Regions from separate parts of the Acidovorax sp. SRI_002 genome, predicted to be linked through region 3. Evidence: predicted binding sites of a transcription regulator. Region 3 holds the regulator's gene; each other region holds the start of a gene.

Region 1 (9,645 bases), on a different contig from region 3:
CTGCTGCTGCAGGACGCCACCACCGGTCGCACGCCGCGCCAGCGTGGCCTGACGCTGGTGAAGGAAGCCCGTGCACGCGGCATCCCGGTGCTAGTGGCCAGCGACAACGTGCAAGACCCGTTCTGCCCTGTGGGCAGCTTCGACCCGCTGGAGGCCCTGGCCACGGGCGTGCTGGCGGCGCAGCTGGATGCACCTTTCGACCAGTGGAGCGAATCGCTGTGCCGCACCGACTGGCTGCGCACCGGCCGCACTGGCACCACGGCGCTGCCCCTGCAGCCCGGTGCGGTGGCCGACCTGCTGGTCTTCACGCAGGCCGACCACTGGGGCTTTCCATCGCGCGCACAAAGCCGTGTGGTGCTGCGCCAAGGCCGCGTGGCCAGCGGCCATGCACCGGCTGCCTGGCATGTGCCCACCACCCAGTCCGCAAGGAGCCTCGCATGAGCCCCACATCTGCGCCCGTACCTGCGCCAGGTATCGCCCAGCCCCTGGCCCGCTACGCCGCGTGGCGCCGCGCAGGCGACTTCATCTACCTGAGCGGGATCATTGCCGTGGACCCTGTCGCCAGCCGCATCGTGCTTGGCTATGCCGACATCCCTGACGAAGCTGCCACGCTGATTGGCCGCACCGGCGAGTTCAGCAGCGACATCAAGGAGGGCCCCATCCTCGCGCAGAGCTGGTATGTGCTGGACCGCATTCGCCAGACCATTGAAGCGGCGGGCGGCCAGATGTCCGACGTGTTCAAGCTGGTGCAGTACTTCAAGAACCTGGACCACTTCCCACAGTACAGCCGCGTGCGCAAGCTGTTCTTTCCTGGCGAGCCCCCCGCATCCACCGTAGTGGAAGTGAGCGGCATGTTGCCCACGCCCGACATCCTCATCGAGGTGGAGGCCACGGCCTACCTCCCTTTGCGCTGACAACAGCTTCCTTCACGAAAGAACCACCCATGCTGCACGGCTACAACCCGCCCCACCGCTACCTGCCTTACCTGAGCTGGACCGAGATCGCCGACCTGCCAGACAAGGAAAACATCGTCATCGTGCTGCCCACGGGCGCCACAGAGCAGCATGGCCCGCACCTGCCGTGTGCGGTGGACACGGTGATCAGCGCGGGGGTGGTGGGCCATGCACTGGCCCGCCTGCCGGCCGATGTGCCTGCGTTTGCGATGGCCCCCATCACCTACGGCAAGTCCGAAGAGCACCTGCACTTCCCCGGCACCGTCACGCTGAGCGGCGAGACCCTGCTGGCTACCATGAACGAGGTGGGCGAATCGGTGTACCGCGCAGGCTTTCGCAAGCTGCTGTTCGTCAACGGCCACGGCGGTCAGCCGCAGGTGATGGAGATGTGCGCGCGCGAGCTGCGCCTGCGCCATGGCGACTTCATCGTGGTGCCCAGCTTCACCTGGCGTGTGCCGCATGTGGCGGGCAAGTACCTGTCCGACACCGAAAAGAAGCTGGCGATGCACGCAGGCCACGCCGAGACCGCGTTGATGCTGGCGCTGGCCCCCGACACCGTGCACATGGAGCGTGCGGTAGTCAACTACCCGCCCGTTTTTGATTCGCCCCTGCTCTCACCCGACGGCCGCCCGGCCTGCGCCTGGAGTGCGCGCGACTTCGGCCCCAGCGGAATCATTGGCGACCCGCTGCCCGCCACGGCCGAACAGGGGCACGCCATCCTCGACTCGCTGGCCGTGAGCTGGGCCGCCGCCATTACCGAGCTGCATCGGCTGCAGTGGGCACCGCGCACTGAGCCCACCTGGGGCCGCGCCCATCACACCGGCCACGTGGAGCACTCCAGCGCACTGGCCTGAAACCTGCGAACGCCACCACAAAGTCCTCTTCGCTTTTCCCTTCGTTGTCCCTTCGTTCCACCTCCACCACCCTACCGGAGTACCACCATGATGAAGACCGCCTCCCGCCTTTCCAAACTTGGTGCAGCCGCGCTGCTCGCTGTTGGTGCCGTCGGCACCATGCAGGCCCACGCGCAGGAAAAGTTCACCTACATGACCAACTGGTACGCGCAGGCCGAGCATGGCGGCTTCTACCAGGCGGTGGCCACGGGCCTGTACAAAAAGTACGGGCTGGATGTGACCATCAAGATGGGCGGCCCGCAGGTCAACATCGTGCAGATGATGGCCGCCGGCCAGGCCGAATGCGTGATGGGGTCGAGCGACCTGCAGATGATCCAGATGCGTGAAGGCGGTGTGCCCGTGGTCAACGTGGCGGCCGTGTTCCAGAAGGACCCGCAGGTGCTCATCGCGCACGAGGACGTGAAGAAATTCGAAGACCTCAAGGGCAAAACCATCCTGATCGCCTCGTCGGCCCAGCGCGGCTACTGGCCCTGGCTCAAGGCCAAGTACGGCTTCACCGACTCGCAGACGCGCCCCTACACCTTCAACATCCAGCCCTTCGTGGCCGACAAGAACACCGCGCAGCAGGGCTACCTGACATCCGAGCCGTTTGCGATTGCCAAGGCGGGCGTCAAGGCCAATACGCTGATGTTCAGCGACCAGGGCTACCCAGCGTACGCCACCACCATCTCGTGCATGGAAAAGACGGTGAAGGACCGCGGCGCCGCCGTGGCCTCGTTCGTGAAGGCATCGATGGAAGGCTGGAAGAGCTACCTGGCCGACCCCGCACCCGCCAACGCGCTCATCAAGAAGGACAACCCCAACATGACCGACGAGCAGCTCGCCTACAGCGTGGCCAAACTCAAGGAAATGGGCATGGCCACCGGGGGTGACGCGGCCACCATGGGCATCGGCATCATGACCGACGCACGCGCCAAGGCCAGCTACGACTTCCTGGTGGACGCCAAGCTCATCGACCCTGCCAAGGTGAAGCTGGCCGAGACCTACACAACTTCGTTCGTCAAAGACCTCAAGGTTCTGCCCTGAGCCTGACAGCCCTGAAACAGCGGCCGGTGCGACCCTTTGCCCGCCCGGCCGCATCCATCGAAAGGCGACCATGACATCCCCCGCTGACTCTCCGCCGCTGGTGCACACCCCGATGCCAGCCACCTATTCCACACCCGCCGTGGAGGTGCTCTCGGCCGAAAAAACCTACCCCAATGGCACCCAGGCCCTGCTGCCGGTGGACCTGACCATTGAGGAAGGCGAGTTCGTCACCCTGCTGGGCCCCTCGGGCTGCGGCAAGAGCACGCTGCTGAAAATGGTGGCAGGCCTGCTGGAGCCCACCGACGGCCGCCTGCACCTGTGGCGCAAGCCCGTGGCGCAGCTGGAAGAGAGCGGCAAGAAGATGGCGTTTGTCTTCCAGTCGCCCACGCTCATGCCCTGGGCCAGTGTGCAGACCAATGTGCGCCTGCCGCTCGACTTGGCGGGCGTGCCCCGCGCCGAGGCCGATGCGCGCGTGACCGAAGCGCTGGCGCTGGTGGGGTTGTCGAAATTTGCCCATGCGCTACCCCGCGCGCTGTCGGGCGGCATGCAGATGCGCGTGTCGATTGCGCGCGGCCTGGTCACCCAGCCCGACCTGCTACTGATGGACGAGCCCTTTGGCGCGCTCGACGAAATCACGCGCCACAAGCTCGACGCCGACCTGCTGGATCTGTGGCGCAAGAAGAAGCTCACCGTGATCTTTGTGACGCACTCGATCCACGAGGCGGTGTTCCTCTCCAGCCGCGTGGTCATGATGGCCGCGCGCCCGGGCCGCGTGGTCGAAGAGTTCCGCATCGACGCGCCCTACCCCCGCACGGCCGACTTCATGGTGTCGCCCGAATTCAGCCGCTATGCCAAGCTGCTGCAGGACAGCCTGCTGCGCGCCAGCGTGGACACCGAGGAGACCGTGGCATGAGCACCCCCTTCCCTTCCGCACCGATGGCGTCGCCCGTGGTCACCGCCCACCCCGCAGCCGCACCGCGCTCAGCGCCTGCAACAGTCGCTGCCAAACCTGCCGCCAAGGCCACACCCAAACGCCCGCCGCTCATGGCCCAACCCCGCGTGCAGCGCGTGGTGTACCCCGTGCTGGTCGGCCTAGTGCTGATCGCGCTGTGGCAGGGGCTGGTCACGGCCATGGAGCTACCACCCTACCTGGTGCCCTCACCCATCTTGATGATGAAGACGCTGTTCACCGACTGGGCCGCCCTGGGCGGCTCGCTGTGGGTCACCGTCAAGATCACGGTGCTGGCCTTTGTGGTGGCCACCGTGGCGGGTGTGCTCATCTCGTTCCTGTTTGTGCAGAGCAAACGCATCGAGACCGCGCTCTTCCCCTACGCCGTGCTGCTGCAGGTCACGCCCATCGTAGCCGTGGCACCGCTCATCATCATCTGGGTCAAGGACCCGACGGCCTCGATGGTGATCTGCGCCGCACTGGTCGCCCTGTTCCCCATCATCAGCAACACCACGCTGGGTTTGCGCAGTGTGGAGCCGGATCTGCAAAGCTACTTCCAGCTCAACCGCGCCACGCGGCTGCAGACGCTGCTGCGCCTGCGCATTCCCAGTGCGCTGCCCTACTTCTTTGGCGGGCTGCGCATTTCCAGCGGCCTGGCGCTCATCGGCGCCGTGGTGGCGGAGTTTGTGGCGGGCACCGGGGGCCAGGGTGCGGGGCTTGCGTACCAGATTTTGCAGGCGGGCTTCCAGCTCAACATCCCGCGCATGTTTGCTGCGCTGCTGCTGATCTCGCTCACCGGGGTCGCATTGTTCGTGCTGATGGCCTGGCTCACCCGTGTCGCCCTGGGCGGCTGGCACGCCAGCGAAACGTCGCACGACTAGCCCTTTCAACCCCATCGCCAACAAACCTCGCGCAGCCAGTGGCGCGCGGCAAGGGCTTTCTTTTGCCCAAAACGGCCACCAGCGGCCAAGGAGATACCGACATGACCACCACCGCCCATCAACTGCCCGACCTGCTGCCCGGCCTCGACTGGATCGCCGACCCGCTGCGCGTGGGCCGCCTCTCACAGGACTTTGCCTGGTTCAGCCCCGTGCTCAAGCGTGACCTGGCGGGCAAGCGCGGCGACATCGCCGTGCGCCCGCGCACCGAAGCAGAAATCCGCCAGGTGGTGGCCGCCTGCGCCAGCGCGGGCATTCCCCTCACCGTGCGCGGCAGCGGCACCGGCAACTACGGGCAAAGCACGCCGCTGCACGGCGGCGTGATCCTGGACCTGTCGGGCTACAACGCATTTGGCTGGGTGCGCGGCGGTGTGGGCCGCGCGCAGTCGGGCATCCGGCTGGCAGACTTTGATGCGCAGGCCAAGCCCCATGGGCAAGAGCTGCGCTGGCTGCCCAGCACCTACCGCAGCGCCACGCTGGGCGGGCTGTTTGGCGGCGGCTTTGGGGGGGCAGGCTCCATCAACCACGGCCCGCTGGCCGCGCCTGGCAACGTGCTGGCCGTGCGTGCGATGACGGTGGAGCCCGAACCGCAGATCATCGAACTGCACGGCCCCGAAGCCATGCTGCAGCACCACACCTACGGCACCAACGGCATCGTGCTGGAGCTGGAAGTGGCCCTGACCCCTGCCGTGGAGTGGACCGAATGCATCGCTACCTTCGACAAGTTTGACGACGCGCTGGAATTTGCCGACCGCTTTGGCAGCGCCCCCGGGCTGGAGAAAAAGGAGGTGTGTTTTCTGGCCGCACCCATCCCGCAATACTTCACCAGCCTGGCCGAGCACTTGCCCGCCGACCAGCACGCGGTGCTGATGCTGGTAGCCCCGCACTCCGAAGCCGGCATGCGCGATATGGTGGCTCAGCACGGCGGCCAGATTACCTACCGCAAGACCGCCGACGAAGTGGCCGGCAGCCACAAGACGCTGCTCGAATACACCTGGAACCACACCACCCTGCACGCCCTCAAGGTGGACAAGGGCCTGACTTACATCCAGAGCGGCTTCAACCCCATGCACCGCCTCAAGCAGGTGAAGGCGCTGGAGGCAGCGCTGAAGGGCGAGGTGATGATGCACCTGGAATTCTTGCGCACCAAGGAAGGCGCCTTCAACTGCAGCGGCCTGCAGATCATCCGCTACACCACCGAAGAACGCCTGAACCAGATCATGCAGATCTACCGCGACCACGGCGTGCAGATCAACAACCCGCATGTGTACATCGTAGAAGACGGCAAGCAGAACAACCTGGACCCGGCCGTGGTGGGCATGAAGCGCCGCTTCGACCCGCAGGGCCTGCTCAACCCCGGCAAGCTGCGCAGCTGGTATGCGGAAACACAACTGGCGCCCGAGACAAAGCCAGCGCGACAAACTGCCTGAGAGCGCCTCACAAACTTCCCTGGCGTCGTTGTCCCACCTTGCCGTACTCCTTGTACTGCCTGAGGCCGAACGCCTAGGGATGGCCGTTTCGCTGAGTTTTTTGAGCCGCTCTAAGTCCATCCCGCCCACCACTGCGCCCTCGTCCACAAGGCGAGAGGAAGGAAGCTCAGGTCAGATCCATCCGCTGCGCGCCAACCACTGCACCAGCAGCCGTGTCACCGTTTCAGGTTGCTCCATGGTCAGCATGTGGCCGCTGTCCGGCAAGAGGTGGTGCTCAGCACCGGGCACCAGCGCCGCAATCTCAGCCGAACATTCGGGCGGCGTGAGCTGGTCAGCCTCGCCGCATACCACCAGCACCGGGCAGACCACGCCGGGCAGGTGCTGGCGGGCATCGGGCCGATGGATGACGGCGCGGTTCTGGCGAACCAGGTGGGAGGCGCCTGCGTCCAGCACAAAGTCGAGATAGGCCTGCACCAGCTCAGGCCGCGTGGCGTTGTCAGGATGAAAGGCAAAGGCCACGTTGGGCTCGATCACTTCGCGCAGGCGGCCTTGTTCAAAGAGTTCGATAGCGGCTTCGCGCAGCGCCCGCATATCCGGCGTCTCGGGCCGCGCGGTGGTGCCCAGCAGCGCGAGCCCGGCCACACGCTCCGGCGCTTGGCGCGCGGCTTCCATGGCGATCATGCCGCCCATCGATGCACCGGCCAGCACCAGTGGCCCCGCGTGCTGTGCCAGCAGCCGGGCGGCAAAGTCCTCGATGGTGTGCAGACCCACATCCTGGTGGGCCGTGGCGACAGCGGGGCGCAGCGCGGCGGGCAGCAGCGGCAGCACGCCGCGCCACATGCGTTCATCGGCCGCGAGGCCGGGCAGGAGCAGAAGTTGGGGGGAATGGGACATGGGTGAATCAGGGCATCACCAAGTTGGTGCGCGATAAGCTAGAGAGAGAGAGAGAGAGAGAGAGAGAGACAGCCCCAGCAGCGGGGCACGGACCGCACATTGTGAACAGCCGATGACCGCTTGTCACCGCCCTTGGAATAGTTGCCCGCGATGGCTCGGGACTTGCTAGCATGGCCTGCATATGCCTATCCACGCCGCGCTCCACCACGTCACGCACTACCAATACGACCGGCTGGTCGGCCTCGGGCCACAGACTATCCGATTGCGGCCCGCGCCCCACTGCCGCAGCAATGTGATTTCGTACTCGCTCAAGGTCGAGCCCGCGCAGCACTTTATCAACTGGCAGCAGGACCCGTTTGCCAACTACCAGGCGCGGCTGGTCTTCCCCGAGAAGACGCGCGAGTTCAAGGTCACGGTGGACCTGGTGGTGGAAATGGCGGTGTACAACCCCTTCGACTTCTTCCTGGAGCCCGAGGCCGAGAACATCCCGTTCAACTACAGCAGCGATGTGCAGCAGGAGCTGGCACCGTACCTGGCCACCGACCCGATGACACCGCTGGTGCAGGCCTATCTGGACAAGGTGGACCGCAGCAAGCAGCGCACCATCGATTTCCTTGTCAAGCTCAACCAGCAGGTCTCGCAAGACATCCGCTACCTGATCCGCATGGAACCCGGCGTGCAGACGCCCGAGGAGACGCTGCAAAAGGCCAGCGGCTCGTGCCGCGACTCGGGCTGGCTGCTGGTGCAGCTGCTGCGCCACCTGGGGCTGGCGGCGCGGTTTGTGTCGGGCTACCTGATCCAGCTCACGCCCGACGTGAAGGCGCTCGATGGCCCCAGCGGCACCGACCACGACTTCACCGACCTGCACGCCTGGTGCGAGGTCTACCTGCCCGGCGCGGGCTGGATCGGCCTGGATGCCACCAGCGGCCTGATGGCGGGCGAGGGCCATATCCCGCTGGCCTGCACACCCCAGCCCTCGGGGGCCGCGCCGATTGAAGGCGGCGTGGACAAGGCCGAGGTGGAGTTCAGCCACGAGATGCGCGTGACGCGCATCTTTGAATCGCCCCGCGTGACCAAGCCCTACACCGAAGCCCAGTGGCGGGCCGTGCTGGCGCTGGGCGAGCGGGTGGACGCCGACCTTGTGGCGGGCGATGTGCGCCTGACCATGGGCGGCGAGCCCACCTTTGTGGCCGTGGGCGACCGCGACGCGCCGGAGTGGAACACCGACGCCCTGGGCCCCACCAAGCGCGGTTTTGCCACCGAGCTGGTGCACAAGCTGCGCGCCGAATACGGCCAGGGCGGCTTCCTGCACTTTGGCCAGGGCAAGTGGTACCCGGGTGAGCAGTTGCCGCGCTGGGCACTGTCGATCTGCTGGCGCGCCGACGGCCAGCCCGCGTGGCAGAACCCCGCGCTGTTTGCTGACGAACGCAACCCCTCGCACTACACCAGCGCCGACGCCGAACGTTTTGTGCGCCACCTCACGCGCAAGCTGGGCATCACCGACCGCTACATCCAGCCCGGTTATGAAGACACCTTCTACTACCTGTGGCGCGAGCGGCGCCTGCCGGTCAACGTGGACCCGTTTGACGCGCGCCTGGACGATGAGCTGGAGCGCGCACGCCTTCGCCGCGTGTTCGAGCAAAAACTCGACAGCGTGGTGGGCTACGTGCTGCCGCTGCAGGCAGGCGAAGGCGCTGGCACGCTGGTGGGCAGCGTGTGGAGCACCGGGCCGTGGTTCTTCCGCGATGACCGCATGCTGCTCATCCCCGGCGATTCGCCCATGGGCTACCGCCTGCCGCTGGACGCCCTGCCCTGGGTGAAGGCGTCGGACACCGATCACCTGATCGCGCAAGACCCGACTGCACCCCAGGGCCCGCTGGCCGCTGCCGCCACGCTGCGTGCGCGGTATTCCGTTCCAGCGGGCCCTGTCACCGGCGACCGCGACCTGCCCTACCTGGCGGGCGCCACCGCACCGGGCGAGGCACGCCGCATGGCGCAAGGCACTGCGGGCGGCGACCACGCGCGCCAGGCAGGGCAGCCCGACCCCCATGCGGGCGTGCAGCCCCCGGGCAAGTTCCAGTCGGCCGCAGGCCTGTCACGCACCGCCCTGTGCGTGGAGGTGCGCGACCCGCGCCGCGCCAGCGGCCCCAAGGCGGAGAAGGTGGGCGAGAAGTACGGCGTTTTGTACGTGTTCATGCCGCCCCTGGCACGCCTGGACGACTACCTGGACCTGCTGGCCGCCATCGAAGCCACGGCCGAAGAGCTGGGCATGAAGATCGTGCTCGAAGGCTACCCGCCCCCGCGCGACGCACGCCTGAAGGTGCTGGCAGTCACGCCCGACCCGGGCGTGATCGAAGTGAACATCCACCCCTCCAGCCATTGGAAGGAGCTGGTGCAGCACACCGAGTTTCTGTACCAGGCCGCGTGGGAGACGCGCCTGTCGGCCGAGAAGTTCATGACCGATGGCCGTCACACCGGCACCGGCGGCGGCAACCATTTTGTGATGGGCGGCGCCACACCGGCCGACTCGCCGTTCTTGCG
Region 2 (9,645 bases), on a different contig from region 3:
GGCGCTGCTGCAGGAGCCCGAACGCATCGCCACCGTGGTGGCCGCTGTGCGCCGCGCCGTGCCTCTGCACCTGCCCGTGTCCGCCAAGATGCGCCTGGGTTTCAACGACACCGGGCTGATGCGCGAATGTGCGCAGGCCATGCAGGCGGGCGGCGCTGCTGAGCTGGTGGTGCATGCCCGCACCAAGGCCGACGGCTACCGGCCCCCAGCGTATTGGGAGCACATCCCCACCATCCGCGCTGCGGTCGGCATCCCCGTGGTGGCCAATGGCGAGATCTGGACCGTGGCCGACGCGCAGCGCTGCCGCGAAGTGTCGGGCTGCGATGCGCTGATGCTCGGGCGCGGCATGGTGGCTGACCCCGGCCTGGCCCGGGCCATCCGCGCGTCGGATGCGGGGCAGCCCGGCGCGGACACGGTGGCCTGGGCCGACCTGCTGCCGCACCTGGCGGCCTTCTGGCAACTGGTGTGTGACGACTTGGAACCACGCCAGCGCGCGGGGCGGCTCAAACAATGGCTCAACCTCCTGCGCAGGCGCTTTCCGGAGGCCGAGGTCGCCTACCAGCGCGTGCGCACGATGACGGACCAGCGGGCGATCACCGCGTGGGTGGATGCATTGCAGCCAGCCGAGGGTTGATCTAGGGATGTCCTGCATAACCCTCGCGAGTCGGTGGTAGTGCGGATCGGGACAGACCGCAAGGCGTCTTTTCTTGCCAATAGCGGTGCTATTGGCAAGAAAAGCAACGCAGCGGACCGCCCGAGACCGCGCTATCACCGACCGCAGGGAGTTTTATGCAGGCCATCCCTAGAGCAGGTGATCCGGCGCCAGCGGGCTCAGCAGTTGCAGCATCAGCCGCAGTGGCGCGCTGGCATCGGGTTCGGTGGTGGCATCTGGCAGGCCGCTGCCCTCGGGGGCATGCCACACCAGTTGGCCGCCATCGCGCAACTGCACATGCCAGGCGGCTTCGCGCAATGCCGTTTCGATCTGCGTGGTGGCGCGGCGTGACAGGTCGCTGCTGCGGATCAGCAGCGCGATCTCCGTGTTCTGCCGCTGCGAGCGGATGTCCAGGTTCATCGAACCCACCACCAGCAGGCGGCCGTCCATGATCAGAATCTTGGAGTGCAGCATGGCGCGTGAGCTGCCGACAGAACTGGCCGCACCGCTGGTCCCATCACGCCCCCCCGTGCTGCCCGTGGAGCCCAGTGCCCCGCGCAGCACGCCCGTGAGCTCGCTGCGCATTTCGTACAGCTCGACGCCCATGGCCAGCAGATCGGGCCGGTGGCGCGCATAGCCTGCGTGGGCAATGGGTGCATCGTTGGAGGCCAGCGAGTTGGTGAGCACCCGCACCCGAACGCCCCGCGCGCGTGCGGCTGCAAAGGCCTGCTTCATGTCAGGCCCTGGCACGAAGTAGGGCGAAATGATGAGCAGATCGCGCCGCGCCTGTCCCATGAGGTGCAGCAGCCCATCCACCACGGTATCGGTCTGGGCATCAAGAGTTGCAGGGTCGGGGGTAGACACTGCTGCAGTGGCCGATGGGATGCCGTTGGCGGGATTGGGCGCTGACGATTCGGGTGGGGCAGCGGCCCCGGCAGCAACGGTCAGGGCTTCGGTGGGGGCCTTGGCTGGCGCACGCGCAGCGCCCCGCGACACGACGGCGAGGGGCGTGGCCCGGGCCGGGGGCTTTTCAGGCAGCGCGGCCAGGGAGGTGCCATCGGGCGGAATCTTGGCTGGCTTGTCCACCAGCACCGCTGCCGGGGCCCAGGTGAACTGCGCTTGCGCCAGGTCCATGGGCTGGTAGTCCCAGATGCGCGCACGCTGGGCGGCGGTGGTTCGCCGGCCGTCTTGCACGGGCTGGCTGTCCGGTGCCAGGGCGCCACCCTGGCCTGCGATACGCTCGCGCTGCACGGCATCTGAGTTGCGCATGCGCTCGCGCAGAATGTCCAGTTCCTCCCGCGTGACCAGCGATTGCACGGGGTAGGCGCGCTCGTTGTTCCAATAGCTGTCGAAACTGCGGGAGAGATCCTGCACCACAGGCCCTGCGGCCAGCACGTCCAGGTCCACAAAATTGCCGGAGTCGGCATTGCCGAAATAGGCGTCCCCCAGGTTGCGGCCCCCGGTGACGCCCATGGCGTTGTCGGCGATGAAGAGCTTGTTGTGCATGCGCTGCTGCACCCGCGAAAAGTCGCTCAACGCGCTGAACATGCGCCCCAGCGGCGAGCCCCGTGTCCCGGTGAGCGGGTTGAACATGCGCATCTCGATGTTGGGCACAAAGGCCAGGCGCATCACCTGCGCATCCCGGCCCACGCTGTGAAAGTCGTCCAGCAACACCCGCACACGCACGCCGCGCCGGGCTGCGGCCACCACACTGAGCAGCAGGCGCTCGGTGCTGGCGTCGGCATGGATGGCGTAGTACTGCAGGTCCAGCGTTTTCTGCGCGGCATCTACCAGCGCCAGGCGGCTGCTGTAGGCTGCCTGTGGCCCACTGAGCAGCAGGAACCCCGAGGGGTGGCGGCCGCCTGCCGATGCCCGGCGCTCCTCGACGAGTTGGCCCAGGGGCGTCCCTGCGGGGGAGGCCAGGGCGCTCGACACCGGCCGCTCCACGTCCTTGGGCAGGCCGGCGCAGCCGCTGGTTGCGCCTGCGACGATGACGGCCAAAAGCGCCAGCCAGCCGTAGCGGGCCGTGTTGCCCAGAAACGCTGGAATGGCAGGGGTCGATAAAAGCATGGCGCGATTGTGACCGTGTGGCGGTGGCCGCGCTTGTCAGACGCGGCGCCAACTCCGCCACAGCGGCTGCCAGGTTGGCAGTGGCCTTCTCAGCGCCTCGCCGGGCTTACCAGCTCACTTCGCGGTCTGGCGTGGCGCTGATCTTGTGGATCGACAGGTCAGCCCCGTCAAATTCCTCTTCCTGCGTGAGCCGCAGGCCCACCGTGCTCTTGAGAATGCCATACACCACCAGGCCACCTACCAGCGCCCAGGCCACGCCCAGGGTGCTGCCGATCAACTGGGCCGAGAAGCTCACACCACCGAGCCCACCCAGCGCCTTGCTGCCGAAAATGCCTGCTGCCAGCCCGCCCCATGTGCCGCACAGGCCATGCAACGGCCACACGCCGAGCACGTCATCGATCTTCCAGCGGTTCTGGGTGAGCGTGAACATCACCACAAAGATTGCTCCCGCCACGGCACCCACCACCAGCGCTCCCAGCGGGTGCATCAGATCGGAGCCCGCGCACACAGCCACCAGCCCGGCCAGCGGGCCGTTGTGCACGAAGCCCGGGTCGTTCTTGCCCAGCACCAACGCCGCCAACGTGCCGCCCACCATGGCCATCAGCGAGTTCACCGCTACCAGGCCGGAGAGCTTGTCCACGGTCTGTGCGCTCATCACATTGAAGCCGAACCATCCCACCACCAGCACCCAGGCGCCCAGCGCCAAAAACGGGATGTTGGAAGGCGGGTGGGCAGAGATGGCCCCGTCCTTGCGGTAGCGGTTGGCGCGCGAGCCCAGCAGGATCACGGCCGGCAGGGCGATCCACCCGCCCATGGCATGCACGACGATGGAGCCCGCAAAGTCGTGGAACTCTTCGCCCGTCAGTCCTTTGATCCAGGCCTGCACCCCAAAGTGCTGGTTCCAGGCAATGCCTTCAAAGAACGGATAGACAAACCCCACAATGACCGCCGTGGCCATCAGCTGGGGCCAGAACTTGGCCCGCTCCGCGATCCCGCCCGACACGATCGCCGGAATGGCAGCCGCAAAAGTGAGCAGGAAGAAGAACTTGACCAGTGCGTAGCCGTTTTGCTGCGCCAGCGATTCCGCGCTCACAAAGAAATGCGTGCCATAGGCCACGCTGTAGCCCACCACAAAATACACCACTGTGGACACCGAAAAGTCCACCAGGATCTTGACCAGCGCATTCACCTGGTTCTTTTTGCGAACCGTGCCCAGTTCCAGAAAGGCAAACCCTGCATGCATGGCCAGCACCATGATGGCCCCCAGAAGAATGAACAGGGCATCAGTGCCCTGTTTGAGTGCTTCCATAACGTCCTCGCGCGATTGGTTGATCTGTTCTGGTGCGTTTCGAGCCTAGCTACCAGATTTGCACCAAATTGAAGCAAAAATCGCGCCAAAGAATGGTGCGTTGTTTTGCACTGTTTTGGTGTGGTGCGGAAAGGGCTGGGGAGGAGAGGTGACAATGGGCCGTGCCGCGAGGGTCGCCGCCGCCCAGCAGCGATGACGACGGCGCGAGCGCGCAACTGCCATCCAGTGAAAGTTGCGAGGTATCTGGCTTGTGCAAAGCCCAAGTTTTGAGCGAGTTTGGCGCTGGTGTCTTTGTGAGAGTTTTTTTAGTATCAAAACGCAGCCGCCTTGCCGAGGCTGTCGTCTTCTGCGGAGGTGGGCTGAGCTGGGTGGTGGTGGCGGGTCATCTTTGTGCTGCGCGGTTGAGCGCCCCTTGCGGCTGGGGGCTTGCGTTGTTTTGCAGGCACTTCCCACTGGGATGCGCCCGCAGAGCCCACCAGCTGCTGTTGTTCGGTCGTTGCCCCACCCATTATTTACCTTCCGCATGGCGAAGCCCGTGCCTGCCGGGAGTGTGGGGTGGGGGAATTAGAAACTGTCGCGTCCCTGCACCCGTGCCACAACACGCAAGTCCGCGCCCAAGGTCTCTACGGACTTGAATTCCAGCGCCAGCCCATCGGCCAAGGCCGTCAACGGGCCAAAGTCTGCAATTCCCCGTCCCGCACCCAAAAGCCGTGGTGCCAGGTACAGCAACAGCTCATCGACAAGGCCTTCTCGGACCAGAGAGCCATTGAGCTTGTGCCCAGCCTCTACATGCAGCTCGTTGATGCCCCGTTGGCCCAGGTCCTTGAGCATTGCCGAAAGATCGACCTTGCCGTTCGCATTGGGCAGGTAGATCACCGTGGCTCCACAGGCTTGCAAGGCGGCCTTCTTGGTTTCGTTGTCGGAGGCCGTGTAGACATAACAATCGCGCCCTTTCATTAGCAGATTGGCGTCGGTCGGCAATTGCGACTGGCTGTCCACCACCACCACATGGGGCTGGCGTGGCGTGGGAACTTCGCGGACGTCGAGCCGGGGGTTGTCATCCAGCACGGTGCCAATGCCCGTCAATACAGCACACGCCCTGGCCCTCCACGCGTGTCCATCCGCCCGCGCAGCGCGGGACGTGATCCACTGGCTGGCGCCATTGTTCAGGGCGGTAGTGCCATCCAGCGAGCTTGCTACTTTCAGCCGCACCCAGGGTGTACCCCGGATCATGCGGCTGAAAAAACCAATGTTGAGTTCTCGGGATTCTTCAGCCCCAGGGCCGACCACGACCTCCACCCCTGCCGCACGCAGCCGGTCAAACCCACGTCCGCCCACCAAAGGGTTTGGGTCCGCCAACGAGGCCACCACTTTGGCAACACCCGCTTGGATTAGTGCATCGCAGCAGGGGCCAGTTCGCCCATGGTGGGAACAGGGCTCCAGCGTCACATAGGCTGTGGCGCCTGCCGTGTCGAACCCCTTGCCGCTGGCGTCGCGCAGGGCCACGACTTCAGCGTGTGGCCCACCCGCATGCTGCGTGAACCCTTGGCCTATCACTTCGCCGCTTGGAGAGACAAGCACGCAGCCAACACGAGGGTTGGGGTTGGAAACAAAAAGCGCTTGGGTGGCGAGCCCAAGCGCTTGGTGGATATGGGGGGGCGCTTTATGAATCATGGCGCCCAAGATGGTAGCTTAGTGGCTATTTGTCCCAGCAGGTGGCATCAAAGCCAGCGTCGGTTTGGATTTTCCCGTTGGCGCCTCGTATCCCTGTGTGGGTCAATGTGTAGTCGCCGCACTTGTCACCTGCCTGGGGAGTGCCAGCCCTCGGTGTTGCCGTCAGTGTGAATGACGACGTCGTGGCAGGCCCACCAATGGCGATGGTATAGCGCTTGGTAGGGTCCAGAGTCCCATCCGAACGGCGAAACTGGAGGGAATTTGGAATAGCAGTTGGATAACTGCCGGTGGCAGTGGAGGCTCTCTCCAACCATTGTTGCGCCTGTAGCAATCCAGCGCGCGCGTCAGCACGGTGCCCGCGTCGGATGTACTCGCTGTACGAAGGTATGGCGATTGCGGTGAGGATGCCAATGATGGCCACCACAATCATCACCTCGATCAGCGTGAAGCCTTGGTGCTTTTTATGCATATGATTTTGCTCCCTGGTTGAAGCACCGATTATTGCAGCTGGCGCCAGCTGGGGCGTGCAGGTTGCTCGGGCATGCGTGCAAGCTTGTCGGGCTTGTTGTCTCCTCCGGAGAGCGTAATGGTTTTTTTGCCGGCTACATTGCTGACAGCTCCGGGTGGCAGTGTCATCCGTGACACGCCATCGTCTGTGGTGTTGTAGAAGCCATCACCATTGCGGTCCATAACCTGTACGCCTGGTTTCTTGCCATCCATGATATTGAGCAAGGTAAGGTAGGCTTTCTCTGGCGTGCCTGCCGGTTCACAGGTTTCGTCAGTAGAACCGTTGCCACCGTACGCTGGAGTAACTGAAAAAACCATCAAATTGTTGCTTGCATCGAAAAAACTCATCGGACGCAGCACACGCTCGCTGGTTACTTGAAAGTTGAAGTACCAGCCTTTCTTCACCGGGCCTTTGGTAGCATCGTAGTTGACATTATTCTGGGTCATTTGCCAGAAGCGCCGAGCAGAACTTACTCCTTGACCCGCAATCCCTGCGGTATCCACCATGTCTTGCTTAACCAGATCGCTGGTTCCACTGACAGCAGTAGGAATCACACCATCGTCGGATATATCTGTGTTGATCACAAGCTTGCCAGAATCGATTTTGTAGTGTGTATTGTCAAGAATGGAATAGACAGACTGCACATCTGTACTGCTCCGATCATTGTCAGTTAGATTCGCGCCGGTACCAAAGGCCACCATCATTCCGCCGGCACCGCGGTCATTTGCCTTGACGGTGGGAGGTGCAGTGATGGGCTGCCGCTTCCCCGAGTACTCTGCGGTAAACAAAGGTTTGCAAATAGAAGTTTTCCAGGCACAAGGTGTGGCATCGGTGCTTCCCCATGCTGCGACCGACCAGACGCTGGCATTAGGGCTGGTCAAGTCGAACTTCCAGAGATTACCTTTCAGATCACCAGCGTAAACGATATCCACTTTACCATCGCTGTTGATATCCACTGGTTTGGGTGCCGAAAGGCCGTTGGCAATGACATTGGTGTCGAGAGTAGCATTAACTGGAGAGCTGATTTTTTGGTTCCCTGTGGCAACAATTTTCACCAATTCCTTGAGGCCATCCAGATATTGAATCAGTAGAACGGGCCGCTCATTTTTACTGTTATACCCATTGCCCATAATTACAGCCCACCGGTTGTCGTTCATCATTGCGACTTGGCTGGCTTTGAATGGATTGTTGTCATCCATGACGGGAGGATGGAAAATATGACCAATGTCCTCATCGTCGCTGCCTGCCGTCAATGGTGCGCTGGGGTGCAAAGTTTTATCCATTACAACCAAGTCTTTGGCATTCACAGTGGCGAAGGTCGTTGCAGGAGTGCCTGACTTTCCACCAGGCTGGGTAACATCAAGCACGAAGTACCCCTTGCCTCCTGCTCCCAAGGTGCCAACTAGAAGGGTTCGCCAATCTGGTGGCGATGCACTATCTGCCAAGTTTGCATCACCTGTGAATGGAGAGCCATCTACGTAATAGCGATGAACGTAACCGGGCTCGCTTAGCTTAGCGAGTTCAGGAACGACTGCTTTGGGAATATATGCAATCTGTTCTTCCCCATCCACTCCAGAAAAACCGTGCAGCATGCCGTCGTTGCCGCCTACATAGACCATCGGAAGTCGGTTTTTGTGCGTAGAAACGAAGGATTTATAACCTTTGAACGAATAATTGCTGGCAGGCTTATCGACGTACCAGATGCTGGAGTTTCCAATATCTCCCTGCCGTGAGTCGCGTACGCGAAAGGGTTTGCTGACAGTACCTTCTTCATAGGTTCTTTCACCCCTTATGAAGTTGGTACGTTTTTCCCCAAGACTACCAGCGTCAAGAAGTGCCTTCTGAGTTGCACTCAATTTTGTCGTCCCAGCTTCCCATTCAAAAGATACGCCTTGGTTGGTATCGTCATTTGTGGTCAAAATCACCCGGGTTGAAATGTCCCGAAGATCCAGCTTGTTGGCTGTAGTTTTGTGGGTGCTGCCGCTCACAACTCCCCATCCTGGATCAGGCGATGTATTGCCTGACGTGTCAATTTTATCGGCTCTTACATACCCTGACCACTTCTTGGGGTCATAGCCTGCAGTAAATCGCTGAAGATCAGTTCGGATGTTGGTGCTTGAACTGCCTGCCATACTGGCTACATCGGCTGTATTTTCAAGATTAATATTTTCAAGAATCTTTTTAAATGCTTCTTTTAAGTCATATTTACGGCCAGGGCCGGTAGGGTAGAATTTTCCGCGACTATTAATTGCAATATGCCAAAGTTCGGCAGGATTGTTGGAATTAAGATTTTGGAGTACTGTGGGTACCCAGGTCGTTGTGCCTGCGACGAGCTTTGAGTAATCTCCGCCCGCACCGTAGTTGTCATCATCTGCCATCGACCATTTGGGTGCGCTTGGCCACGAATAAGCGCCAGTGCCATATCCGATGGTATAGTTCACAATGTGCTGCCATTTGGCTGGATTGTGCTTCGGATTCCAGTACCGTTGTAATGTGGTTGAGCCAAAAGTTTCTGTAGAGGGAACTCCATCAGTTGTACTGGGCTTGATCAAGTCGTCAATCCCTGTCTGCAAATCTTCTCGCCACATTCTCATGGCCCAATCTGCTAACAAATCACCTTGTGCACCCCGATAGACGTTGGTTTGATCAGATGCTGTATCGTAAATTTGTCCGTCAGGGAGTGTGTAATTCACATTGTCTGCCTCTCCAGGCAGTTCGCTGGCGGCATAACCATTCCAACCGCCATCGGTCATGAAAATGTGGTATGAGCGGCGGCAACCCAAGTAAGGTTCTTCCTTTGTCCCAGGTGTATAGGCCCAAGGACTATTCAAGCTCTTACCCACTTTCATATAGGTGTAGGCTTGCTTCATCATCCGGTGAGATGGGGTTCCGCTATTTGGTGAAAGGCTGCTTGCAAAGCTCAAAAAATTGGTCCGATGGGCGTCGTCAAGAACTTTCATGGAGTTGACAGCACCTGCAGTCAGATTGCCTGCCCCAGGAGATCCACCATTGTTGTGCATCACCTGCCATGCCAAGCGAATCTTCCCATCGGGCAGCAGTAGTTTGTCATTGAATACAGTTGCGAGAGCTTCTTTCAAGCGGAACATCTTGGTCTTGGTATCCCCGCCTCCTACTTGTTCGCTCATACTCCCGGAATCATCCACGGACAGAATGACATTCGGTGTCGGGGGTATGGATACCAAACCCGGGGGAAGTGTCGAAAAATCCAGGGGGTCAGCTAACGTTACTTGAGGGGTGCAGACTGCAGCAATCAGAGCGCCGATAGCCGTTTTTTTGAATAATGGCGATTTTTTCATAAAAATTCTCCTGTCAGTTTTTCATTTTCTGACGAACAAAAGTTGACTGCAGCACAACCTGCGTACTCGGTTTAAGCCCACGAGCTACGGCAGTGATGCGGTATGCGACGCTTGG
Region 3 (9,645 bases):
CCTGGCTGGTGGGCTCGTTCTACATCACCTCGTTGCTGTTCGTGGTGGTGATCCTGGGCTTTGTGGCGCGGCTGTGTGGATTCTCGGTGTTCAAGCTGTGCCGCTACCTGAAGGCCGAGCTGATGCTGGTGCTGGGCACCTCGTCGTCTGAATCCGCCTTGCCCTCGCTGATGGAAAAGATGGAAAAGGCCGGTTGCAGCAAGTCGGTGGTGGGTCTGGTGGTGCCCACGGGCTATTCCTTCAACCTGGACGGCACCAACATCTACATGACGCTGGCCGCGCTGTTCATCGCCCAGGCCACGAACACCGAACTGACGCTGGGTCACCAGGTGGCGTTGCTGCTGGTGGCGATGCTCAGCTCCAAAGGCGCAGCAGGCGTGACCGGTGCAGGCTTCATCACTCTGGCCGCCACCCTGGCCGTGGTGCCTGAAGTGCCGGTGGCCGGCATGGCGCTGATCCTGGGCGTGGACCGCTTCATGAGCGAATGCCGCTCGCTGACCAACTTTATCGGCAACGCCGTGGCCACCGTGGTGGTATCCCGTTGGGAAAACGCGCTGGACCATGAGCGCCTGGATGCCGCGCTGAACGGTCATCCTCTGCCCGCCCCGGCCACTGCCATGGCCCCGGTGGTGCCTGCGGATGTGCCCGCAGGCGCGATGGCCCGCACGGTTGCCTGATCGCGTCCGCTCCGGTGTTCGGTCAAAGCGGCGCAGGCCCTCGGGTCTGCGCCGCTTTTTTTTGGGGGGCGCAATGCGGTGGCACGCATACCGGCATGCCGCGTTGCGCGGCGGTAGCGAAATTCCTCAAGCAAAATGGCGGCCACCCGGGCTCCAGAAAAGCCGCGCGCAATGAGGTCCTGGGTTTTGCAAAGGAAACCCCCATGACCCTCGAAGCCGTCCTCGCCGCCCTGCACCTGGTGGCCATCCTGACCTTTGTGGTCTTTTTATCGAGCCAGGCGGCGCTGTGCCGCATGGAGTGGATGAACGCCGCTGTGGTCGAGCGCCTGGCGCGGCTGGATGTGATCTACGGTGTGGCGGGGGCGCTGATGATCGCCAGCGGCGTGGCGCGTGTCCTATGGGGCATCAAGGGGGCTTCGTGGTATCTCTCGCAGCCGCTGTTTCACATCAAGATCACCATCGTTCTGGCGATGGTTCTTCTGTCCTTCTGGCCTTCGCTGGTGTTTCGCCGCTGGCACCATGCCCTGCGCAGCACGGGGGCACTGCCAGCGGCGCAGGAGGTGGCCAAGGTACGCCGCCTCGTGATGATCCAGTCCCACGTGTTGCCCGTGGTGGCGGTGATCGCGGTGTTCTGGGCGCGGGGCTGGTAGGCGTCGCAAGAAAGACGTTCCACCCAGAAAAAAGCCGCTGACCCTGACGGGCAGCGGCTTTCTTTGTTTTGTCAGGGCTTATTTGTTCTTCAGGCATTCGCTCATGAAGGCCTTGCGCTCGTCGCCCTTGAGCGTCTTGGCTTTTTCGTCAGCGTTGCAGGCCTTCATCTTGTTTTGCTGGGTTTCTGGCTTGTTGCTCAGGCAGGTCTTCATGAAAGCCTTGCGCTCGTCGCCCTTCTTGTCCGCCGCTTCCGCATTGCAGGTGGCCATGCGGGTCTGCTGCTTGGTGGGCGCGGCGGCCGATGCCGCAGGCGCTGCCGGCGTGGCGGGGGTTGCTGCCGTGGCCGGGGCGGCGGCCTTGGCTCCAGCGGCAGGGGCGTCGGCAGCGTGGGCTGCGCCGAACGAAAGGACCAGGCTCAGGGCTGTCAGGGAGAGAAGCTTGTTCATAGGGGCTCCAGTAGAGTGTGGCATCTGACGCAACCTGCGTCGGATTGCCCGATTACAACGTATGCCCTGGAGACGGGGCTGACACGCCGCAGGCCAGGCCATGATTCTTTACGATCTGTTGCGTACTGGCTGCGCAGGGCTGCTTTGGCGGTGCTGGCGGCATGCTCGGTGAGCGCCCCGGCCCGGCCCCGTAAAATCCGCCGATGCTCACAGCCAAAAATGAATTGCTCGCTGCGCTTGCAGCCGAGCTGGAAGTCCTGTCCCCTGGCGCTGGCGCCAAGGCGGCGTTTGAATCCCCCAAGGTGGCGGCCCATGGCGACTTCGCCTGCACCGCCGCCATGCAACTGGCCAAGCCGCTCAAGCTCAATCCCCGCGCCTTGGGTGAACAGCTCAAGGCCGCACTGGAGGCCACGCCAGCCTTCACCCGCTGGGTGGATGCCATTGAAATCGCCGGACCGGGCTTTCTGAACATTCGCTTGAAGCCCGCCGCCAAGCAGGAAATCGTGCGCGAGGTGCTGGCCGCTGGCGAGCGTTTCGGCTATCAACCCGACAACGGCCAGCGCGTGCTGGTCGAGTTTGTCTCGGCCAACCCCACCGGCCCCCTGCACGTGGGCCACGGCCGCCAAGCGGCTCTAGGCGATGCCATCTGCAACCTGTTCAGCACCCAGGGCTGGAAGGTGCACCGCGAGTTCTATTACAACGACGCGGGCGTGCAGATCGATACGCTGACCAAGAGCACGCAGCTGCGCGCCAAGGGCTTCAAGCCCGGCGACGACTGCTGGCCCACCGACAGCGACAACCCGCTGGCCAAGAACTTCTACAACGGTGACTACATCGCCGACATTGCCGAGGCCTTCAAGGCCAAGGCCACGGTGAAGGCCGACGACCGCGAGTTCACGGCCAACGGCGACGTAGAGGACTACGACAACATCCGCCAGTTCGCCGTGGCCTACCTGCGCAACGAGCAGGACAAGGACCTGCAGGCGTTCAACCTGCACTTTGACGAGTACTACCTGGAGTCCAGCCTGTACACCAGCGGCCGCGTCGAGGCCACGGTGAACAAGCTCGTCGCCAATGGCAAGACCTACGAGCAAGATGGCGCGCTGTGGCTGAAAAGCACGGACTACGGCGACGACAAGGACCGCGTCATGCGCAAGCAGGACGGCTCCTTCACCTACTTCGTGCCTGATGTGGCGTACCACATCGCCAAGTGGGAGCGTGGCTTCACGAAGGTCGTCAACATCCAGGGCACGGATCACCACGGCACCATTGCCCGCGTGCGTGCCGGGCTGCAAGCGGCCGACGTGGGCATTCCGCAGGGCTACCCTGACTACGTGCTGCACACGATGGTGCGTGTGGTCAAGGGTGGTGAAGAGGTCAAGATCAGCAAGCGCGCAGGCAGCTATGTCACGCTGCGCGACCTGATCGAATGGACCAGCAAGGACGCCGTGCGTTTCTTCTTGCTCTCCCGCAAGCCCGATACCGAGTACACCTTCGACGTGGACCTGGCCGTGGCGCAGAACAACGACAACCCCGTGTACTACGTGCAGTACGCGCATGCCCGCATCCAGTCGGTGCTGCGCGCTTGGCAAGAGGCTGGCGGTGGCGACGTGGCTTCGCTGCACGATATTGATCTGTCGGCTCTCGAAGGCCCACAGGCCCAGGCGCTGATGCTGCAGCTGGCCAAGTACCCCGAAATGCTCACGGCTGCGGCCGACGGCGAAGCCCCGCACGATGTGACCTTCTACCTGCGCGACCTTGCCGCCAGCTACCACAGCTACTACGACGCCGAGCGCATCCTGGTGGACGACGAGGCCGTGAAGAAGGCTCGCCTGGCGCTGGTCGCCGCCACCGCGCAGGTATTGCACAATGGCCTGGCCGTGCTGGGCGTGTCGGCTCCAACCAGAATGTAAGCAGTCACTATGAAGAAACAACAGACGGGCGGGACCATCGTCGGCTTTATCGTTGGGGTCATCGTGGGCCTGGGCGCTGCCTTGGCTGTGGCGGTGTACGTGACCAAGGTGCCGGTGCCCTTCCTCAACAAGGGCAATGGCCGGGGCGTGGACATGGACGCCGCCGAGACCCAGAAGAACAAGAACTGGGATCCCAATTCGCCTTTGTATGGCAAGAATCCGGCTCGCCCGGCAGCCCCGCCCGCTGTGGCTGCCTCGGCGCCCACCCCAGCCGCGCCGGATGCGCGGGCTGTGGCATCGGCGCCCGCACCCAAGCCCGCTGCCAGCAAGCCCGAGGCCAAGGCTGAAACCAAGCCCGGCGCCGACCCGCTGGGCGATCTGGCCGTGGCCAAGGCTGCTGCCAAGGGCAATCTGGACCCGTTCGACTACTTTGTCCAGGCCGGGGCTTTCCGCACCCAGGCGGACGCCGATGCGCAGCGCGCCAAGCTGGCCATGCTGGGCTGGGAGGCCCGCGTGAGCGAGCGTGAGCAAAATGGCCGGGCGGTGTTCCGCGTGCGTGTGGGGCCGTTCACCAAGCGCGACGACGCCGAGCAGCTCAAGGAGAAGCTCGATGGCGCCGGTCTGGAGTCGGCGCTGGTGCGCGTGCAGCGCTGATGCGCCAAGCTTCGGGAGGCTGAACTTTTTGCGGGGGCATGGCTCACATCCCCCAGACCTGTAACAGGAGAGTCTTTGTCATGAAACGCCGTGAGTTTTCTTTGTCCGCCGCCTCGGCGGTTGCCGCTTCCGCCCTGACGTTGCCAGTGGCCACCCCCGCGCTGGCTCAGGCCCGCCAGTTCAAGGAGGGCAAGGACTTCCGGCGGCTGGACAAGCCGGTAGCGCCCGACGCGCCTGCGGGCAAGGTCGATGTGATCGAGTTCTTCTGGTACAGCTGCCCCCACTGCAACGCCTTTGAACCCGCGCTCGACGCCTGGGTCAAGGCCGCCCCCAAGGACCTCTCCGTCCGTCGTATGCCCGTGGCCTTCAACGCGAGCTTTGTGCCCCAGCAAAAGTTGTACTACGCCCTGGAAGGCATGGGCAAGCTCGAAGCCCTGCACGCCAAGGTGTTCCGCGCCATCCATGTGGAAAAGCAGAAGCTGGCCAAGGACGACGAAATTTTTGCCTGGGTGGCCCAACAGGGTGTGGACGCCGCCAAGTTCAAGGAAATCTACACCTCGTTCAGCGTGTCCAACCAGGTTCGCCGTGCTTCGCAACTGCAGGACGCCTACGGTGTGGAGGGCGTGCCCTCGATGGGTGTGGCGGGCAAGTTCTACACCGATGGCACCATGGCGGGCAGCATGCAAAACGTGCTGCAGGTGGTGGAACATCTGGCGACAGTGGCCCGCAAAGGCTGACGGTTTTCGCCCGGCCGCCGGTTCCCATTGGCAAAAGCCCGCACATGCGGGCTTTTTTCATGGAGGAACGCGACGGGGTGGCTACAATGATTGCAAGATTCGTGCCCTATGAACCATCGCCTCCTTCCGATCCTCCTGCTCGCGGCCCTGGCCTGCACCTTCGGTGTGGCCCATGCCGAAAAGGCCGACCGCGCCAAGCCCATGAACATTGAGGCGGACGCTTTGCGCCATGATGAGCTCAAGCAAACCAGCGTGTTCTCTGGCCGCGTGGTCATGACCAAGGGCTCCATCGTGCTGCGTGGCGCGCGGCTGGATGTGCGCCAGGATGCCGATGGCTACCAGTACGGTGTGGTCACGGCTGAGCCCGGCAAGCGCGCCTTCTTCCGGCAAAAGCGCGACACCCTGCCGGGAGCACCCGATGAGTTCATCGAAGGCGAGAGCGAAGTCATCGAGTACGACGGCAAGGCCGACAACGTGCGCTTCATCACCCGTGCCGAGTTGCGCCGCTACCGGGGCGCTGTGCTCAGCGACGAGATCACCGGCGCCGTGATTGTCTACAACAACCTGACCGACGTGTTCTCCGTGGACGGAAAGCGCACCGCCACCAACGCTGCGGGCGATGCCCCCGCGCCGGGCAGCCGCGTGCGCGCCGTGCTGGCCCCCAAAGATCCACCGCCCGCTGCGGCGGCCCCCGAGGCGGCGTCCCCGGCCTCAGCCCCGGCGCTGCGCCCCAGCAACAGCCTTGGCGGCGGCGCCAAGTGAGTGGGCCCGCTGTGAGTACCGGTCCTGACACTCAGGCGGGTAGCCGCCTGGGGCCTGATTCCCAGGCGGGCAGCCGCCTGGAGGTGCAGCACCTGGCGAAGTCTTATGGCAGCCGCAAGGTCGTCAAGGACGTTTCGCTGGTCGTGCAAAAAGGTGAGGTCGTGGGGCTGCTCGGCCCCAACGGCGCGGGCAAGACCACCTCGTTCTACATGATCGTGGGCCTGGTGCGCAGCGACGAGGGAGACATCCGCATCGACGGCCAATCGGTGGCCCACATGCCCATCCACCGGCGCTCGCGCCTGGGCCTGTCGTACCTGCCTCAGGAAGCCTCGATCTTTCGCAAACTCACGGTCGAAGAGAACGTGCGCGCCGTGCTGGAACTGCAGCGTGGTGATGACGGCCAGCCGCTCTCGCGCGACGCCATCGAGGAGCGCCTGACGGCCCTGCTGCAGGAGCTGCGCGTGGACCACCTGCGCGCCTCGCCCGCCATGGCCCTGTCCGGCGGCGAGCGCCGCCGCGTCGAGATTGCCCGGGCCCTGGCTACACAACCGCGTTTCATCCTGCTGGACGAGCCCTTTGCCGGCATCGACCCCATTGCCGTGATCGAGATCCAGCGCATCATCGGCTTCCTGAAGGCGCGGGGCATTGGTGTGCTCATCACCGACCACAATGTGCGCGAAACCCTGGGCATCTGCGACCACGCCTTCATCATCAGCGATGGCCGCGTGCTCGCGCAGGGCACGCCGTCCGAGATCGTGGACAACGCCGAGGTACGACGTGTTTACCTTGGCGAACACTTCAGGATGTGATGAAGCCTGGACTCTCGCTGCGCGTCTCGCAGCATCTTGCATTGACCCCCCAGCTTCAGCAGTCCATTCGGCTGCTGCAGTTGTCCACGCTCGAACTCTCGCAGGAAGTCGAGCAGATGCTCGACGAAAACCCGTTCCTCGAACGCAATGCCGACGAAGCTCCGCGCGAGGAGTTTGGCCTGGAAGCCGCCGACACGCCCGCGCAGCCCGATGAGTACAGCGCCGATGATGCTATATTTTCAGGAGCTATCAGCGCAAGCAGCACAAGCGCTGAAGGCCAAAATGATGCTGAAGCACCGAGTGCTGGCGCTGACGAGCCTGACTGGAGCGGTGACGGCACGGTAGAAATGGCGCCCAACGACGCGGAGTGGGGCGGGGATGCGCCCGCCCGCAACCGCAACGACTCCGAAGGCGACGAGGCCGACGCCACCGAGCTGGCCCGTTCGCATGAATCGCTGACCGCCTTTTTGCACCGTCAGGCGCTGGCGCTGCGCTTGTCCGAGATCGACCGCGCCGCGCTGCGTTTTCTCATTGAATCGCTCAACGACGACGGCTACCTCGAAGAGCCGCTGGAAGAGCTGGCCATCAGCCTGGCCGGGCCGGACGACCTGGAGCAAATCGAAGAGCTGGTGCACCGCTTCACCGTGGCCCAGCGCCTGCTGCAAAGCCTGGAGCCCACCGGCGTGGGTGCGCGCAACCTGGCCGAATGCCTGACGCTGCAGCTCACGGCGCTGGCTGCCGACGAGGACAGCGATGCTGACCCCGACACGGTGCAGACCGCGCTGCGCATTTGTCAGCAGCCGCTGGAGATGCTGGCCCGCCGCGACATCCGCCGCCTGACGCAGCTGTGTGGCGACGGCGAAGAGCGCACTCGCGCCGCCATGGCGCTGATCGCTCGCCTGGAGCCCCGCCCCGGCCGTCGCTTTGCCGACGTGGAGCGCAACATCATCATTCCCGATGTCATCGTGCGCAAAGCCGGGCGTGCCAATGGACGCGATGGCCAGCACAACTTCATCGTCAGCCTCAACCCCGATGTGATGCCGCGCCTGCGCGTGCACGACATTTATGCTGGCGCCCTGCGCGGCCACAAGGGCGGCGAGGGTCACCAGGGCATGCAGCAGCGCCTGCAGGAGGCGCGCTGGTTCATCAAGAACATCCAGCAGCGCTTTGACACCATCCTGCGCGTCTCGCGCGCCATCGTGGAGCGGCAAAAAAGCTTCTTCACCCACGGCGAGTTGGCCATGCGCCCGCTGGTGCTGCGCGACATCGCCGACGAACTGGGCCTGCACGAATCCACCATCAGCCGCGTGACCACCGCCAAATACATGGCTACGCCAATTGGCACGTATGAGCTGAAGTACTTCTTTGGCTCCGGCCTTGGCACCGAGACGGGTGGCAATGCATCCAGCACCGCCGTGCGCGCCCTTATCAAACAGTTTGTGGCCGCAGAAAGCCCCGCCAAGCCGCTGTCCGACAGCCAGATCGCCGAGATGCTCAAGGAGCAGGGCATCGAGTGCGCACGCCGCACCGTGGCCAAGTACCGCGAAGCGCTCAAGATCGCGCCGGCCAACCTGCGCAAGGCGCTGTAGGTACCCCGGTTGGGGGCGCATGGCTCGCCCTGTTTGAATTTTTCGTTTTTCTATCCGCCACCCCACCATGGCCCGCATCGTCTTCGACCTCCCCCCGCACTTCGGCTTTGCCACCGAGCTGCAGATCTACATCAGCCACGTCAACCAAGGCGGGCACCTGGACAACGCGCAACTGCTGAGCCTGGTCTCTGAAGCGCGGGTGCGCTTCTTCCAGTCGCTGGGCTACCCCGAGGCCGACGTGGGCGGGCTGTCCATCGTGGTCGGCGACATCGTGGCGCAGTACAAGTCCGAAGGTTTCCACGGTGAAACCATGCGCGTGGAGATGGCGCCTGCGGACTTCAACCGCTATGGGTTTGACCTGGTCTTTTGCATGACCGAGAAGACCTCAGGCCGCGAGGTGGCGCGCGGCAAGATCGGCATCGTCTTCATCGGCAAGGCCGACCGCAAGGTGGCGCCGATCCCCGAATCCATCCGCCAATTGCTGCTGGCCCGCGCGGGAACGCCGGATTCCCACGCATTGTCTGAGCGCGTATCCTCCCCATCGACATGAACCAACTCCAACTTTTTCTCCCCTGCGCCGCTGGTGTGGAGGGCTTTCTGGCCGACGAGGTGCATGGCATCACCGGCCTCACGGGGCAAGACCTGCTGGTCGGCCGCGGCGGCGTGCTGCTGCGCGCCTCGTGGCGCGAGGCGCTGCTGCTCAACCTGCACAGCCGCCTGGCCCAGCGCGTGCTGGTGCAGTTGGCGCACCGCCCGTACCGCTCCGAGAACGATCTCTATGCCATGGCCAGCGACGTGGCCTGGGAAATCTGGTTCACCACGCGCCAGACCTTCAAGGTCGAGGTGACCGCCCAGCACAGCCCGCTGCAGAGCCTCAACTTCGCAGGTCTCAAGGTCAAGGACGCCGTGGCCGACCGCTTTCGCGCCAAAAGCGGGGTGCGCCCCGACGTGAACACCCAGTGGCCCGATGTGCGCATCCACCTGCACCTGACCACCGACGAGGCCACGATCTACATCGACACCTCGGGCGAGCCGCTGTTCAAACGCGGCTGGCGCGAAGACAAGGGCGATGCGCCACTGAAAGAAACCCTGGCCGCCGCCATGATTGCCGCCAGCGGCTGGGACCCGCATGGCGACAACCCCCAGCCCCTGTACGACCCCTGCTGCGGCAGCGGCACCATCGTGATCGAGGCCGCGCAGATCGCCTGCCGCATTCCGGCCGGCATGCTGCGGCGTTTTGCGTTCGAGAAGCTGCTGCCGTTCCAGGCCCATGTCTGGGATGCTATTAAAAAAGAAGCTGAAAGCGCAATACAGACAAGCGCTGTGCCCCTGTTTGGCAGTGATGTGGCCTTCCGCATGGTCGATTTTGCGCAGCGCAATGCTGAGCGCGCAGGCGTGGCCGATGCC

Evidence for each region. Region 3 encodes sigma-54, which starts transcription at its own class of promoters, with help from an activator protein. Its sites were predicted from a motif close to TGGCANGNAANCTGCTTT; they were not measured.
Region 1: AC2YJX_RS13845 (transglutaminase family protein) is a predicted target of sigma-54. The motif match lies at 7,256-7,273, and genes of this name have one in related genera.
Region 2: AC2YJX_RS12385 (ammonium transporter) is a predicted target of sigma-54. The motif match lies at 4,102-4,119, and genes of this name have one in related genera.

The regions. Positions count from the first base shown of each region.
Region 1 covers NZ_JBYCZW010000004.1:560,585-570,229, forward strand. The annotation lists gene AC2YJX_RS13805 (amidohydrolase family protein) at 1-441, shown strand, start outside; gene AC2YJX_RS13810 (RidA family protein) at 438-914, shown strand; gene AC2YJX_RS13815 (creatininase family protein) at 944-1,807, shown strand; gene AC2YJX_RS13820 (ABC transporter substrate-binding protein) at 1,895-2,893, shown strand; gene AC2YJX_RS13825 (ABC transporter ATP-binding protein) at 3,006-3,806, shown strand; gene AC2YJX_RS13830 (ABC transporter permease) at 3,803-4,723, shown strand; gene AC2YJX_RS13835 (FAD-binding oxidoreductase) at 4,825-6,210, shown strand; gene AC2YJX_RS13840 (alpha/beta fold hydrolase) at 6,382-7,104, opposite strand; gene AC2YJX_RS13845 (transglutaminase family protein) at 7,286-9,645, shown strand, end outside.
Region 2 covers NZ_JBYCZW010000004.1:236,472-246,116, reverse strand. The annotation lists gene AC2YJX_RS12395 (tRNA dihydrouridine synthase) at 1-634, shown strand, start outside; gene AC2YJX_RS12390 (phospholipase D family protein) at 803-2,722, opposite strand; gene AC2YJX_RS12385 (ammonium transporter) at 2,829-4,031, opposite strand; gene ribD (bifunctional diaminohydroxyphosphoribosylaminopyrimidine deaminase/5-amino-6-(5-phosphoribosylamino)uracil reductase RibD) at 4,596-5,705, opposite strand; gene AC2YJX_RS12375 (type IV pilin protein) at 5,731-6,174, opposite strand; gene AC2YJX_RS12370 (PilC/PilY family type IV pilus protein) at 6,204-9,530, opposite strand; gene AC2YJX_RS12365 (pilus assembly PilX family protein) at 9,544-9,645, opposite strand, start outside.
Region 3 covers NZ_JBYCZW010000008.1:275,849-285,493, reverse strand. The annotation lists gene AC2YJX_RS22375 (dicarboxylate/amino acid:cation symporter) at 1-677, shown strand, start outside; gene AC2YJX_RS22370 (DUF2214 family protein) at 881-1,327, shown strand; gene AC2YJX_RS22365 (PsiF family protein) at 1,406-1,774, opposite strand; gene argS (arginine--tRNA ligase) at 1,978-3,687, shown strand; gene AC2YJX_RS22355 (SPOR domain-containing protein) at 3,697-4,341, shown strand; gene AC2YJX_RS22350 (thiol:disulfide interchange protein DsbA/DsbL) at 4,422-5,078, shown strand; gene lptA (lipopolysaccharide transport periplasmic protein LptA) at 5,187-5,840, shown strand; gene lptB (LPS export ABC transporter ATP-binding protein) at 5,852-6,649, shown strand; gene AC2YJX_RS22335 (RNA polymerase factor sigma-54) at 6,649-8,238, shown strand; gene AC2YJX_RS22330 (acyl-CoA thioesterase) at 8,306-8,788, shown strand; gene AC2YJX_RS22325 (THUMP domain-containing class I SAM-dependent RNA methyltransferase) at 8,785-9,645, shown strand, end outside.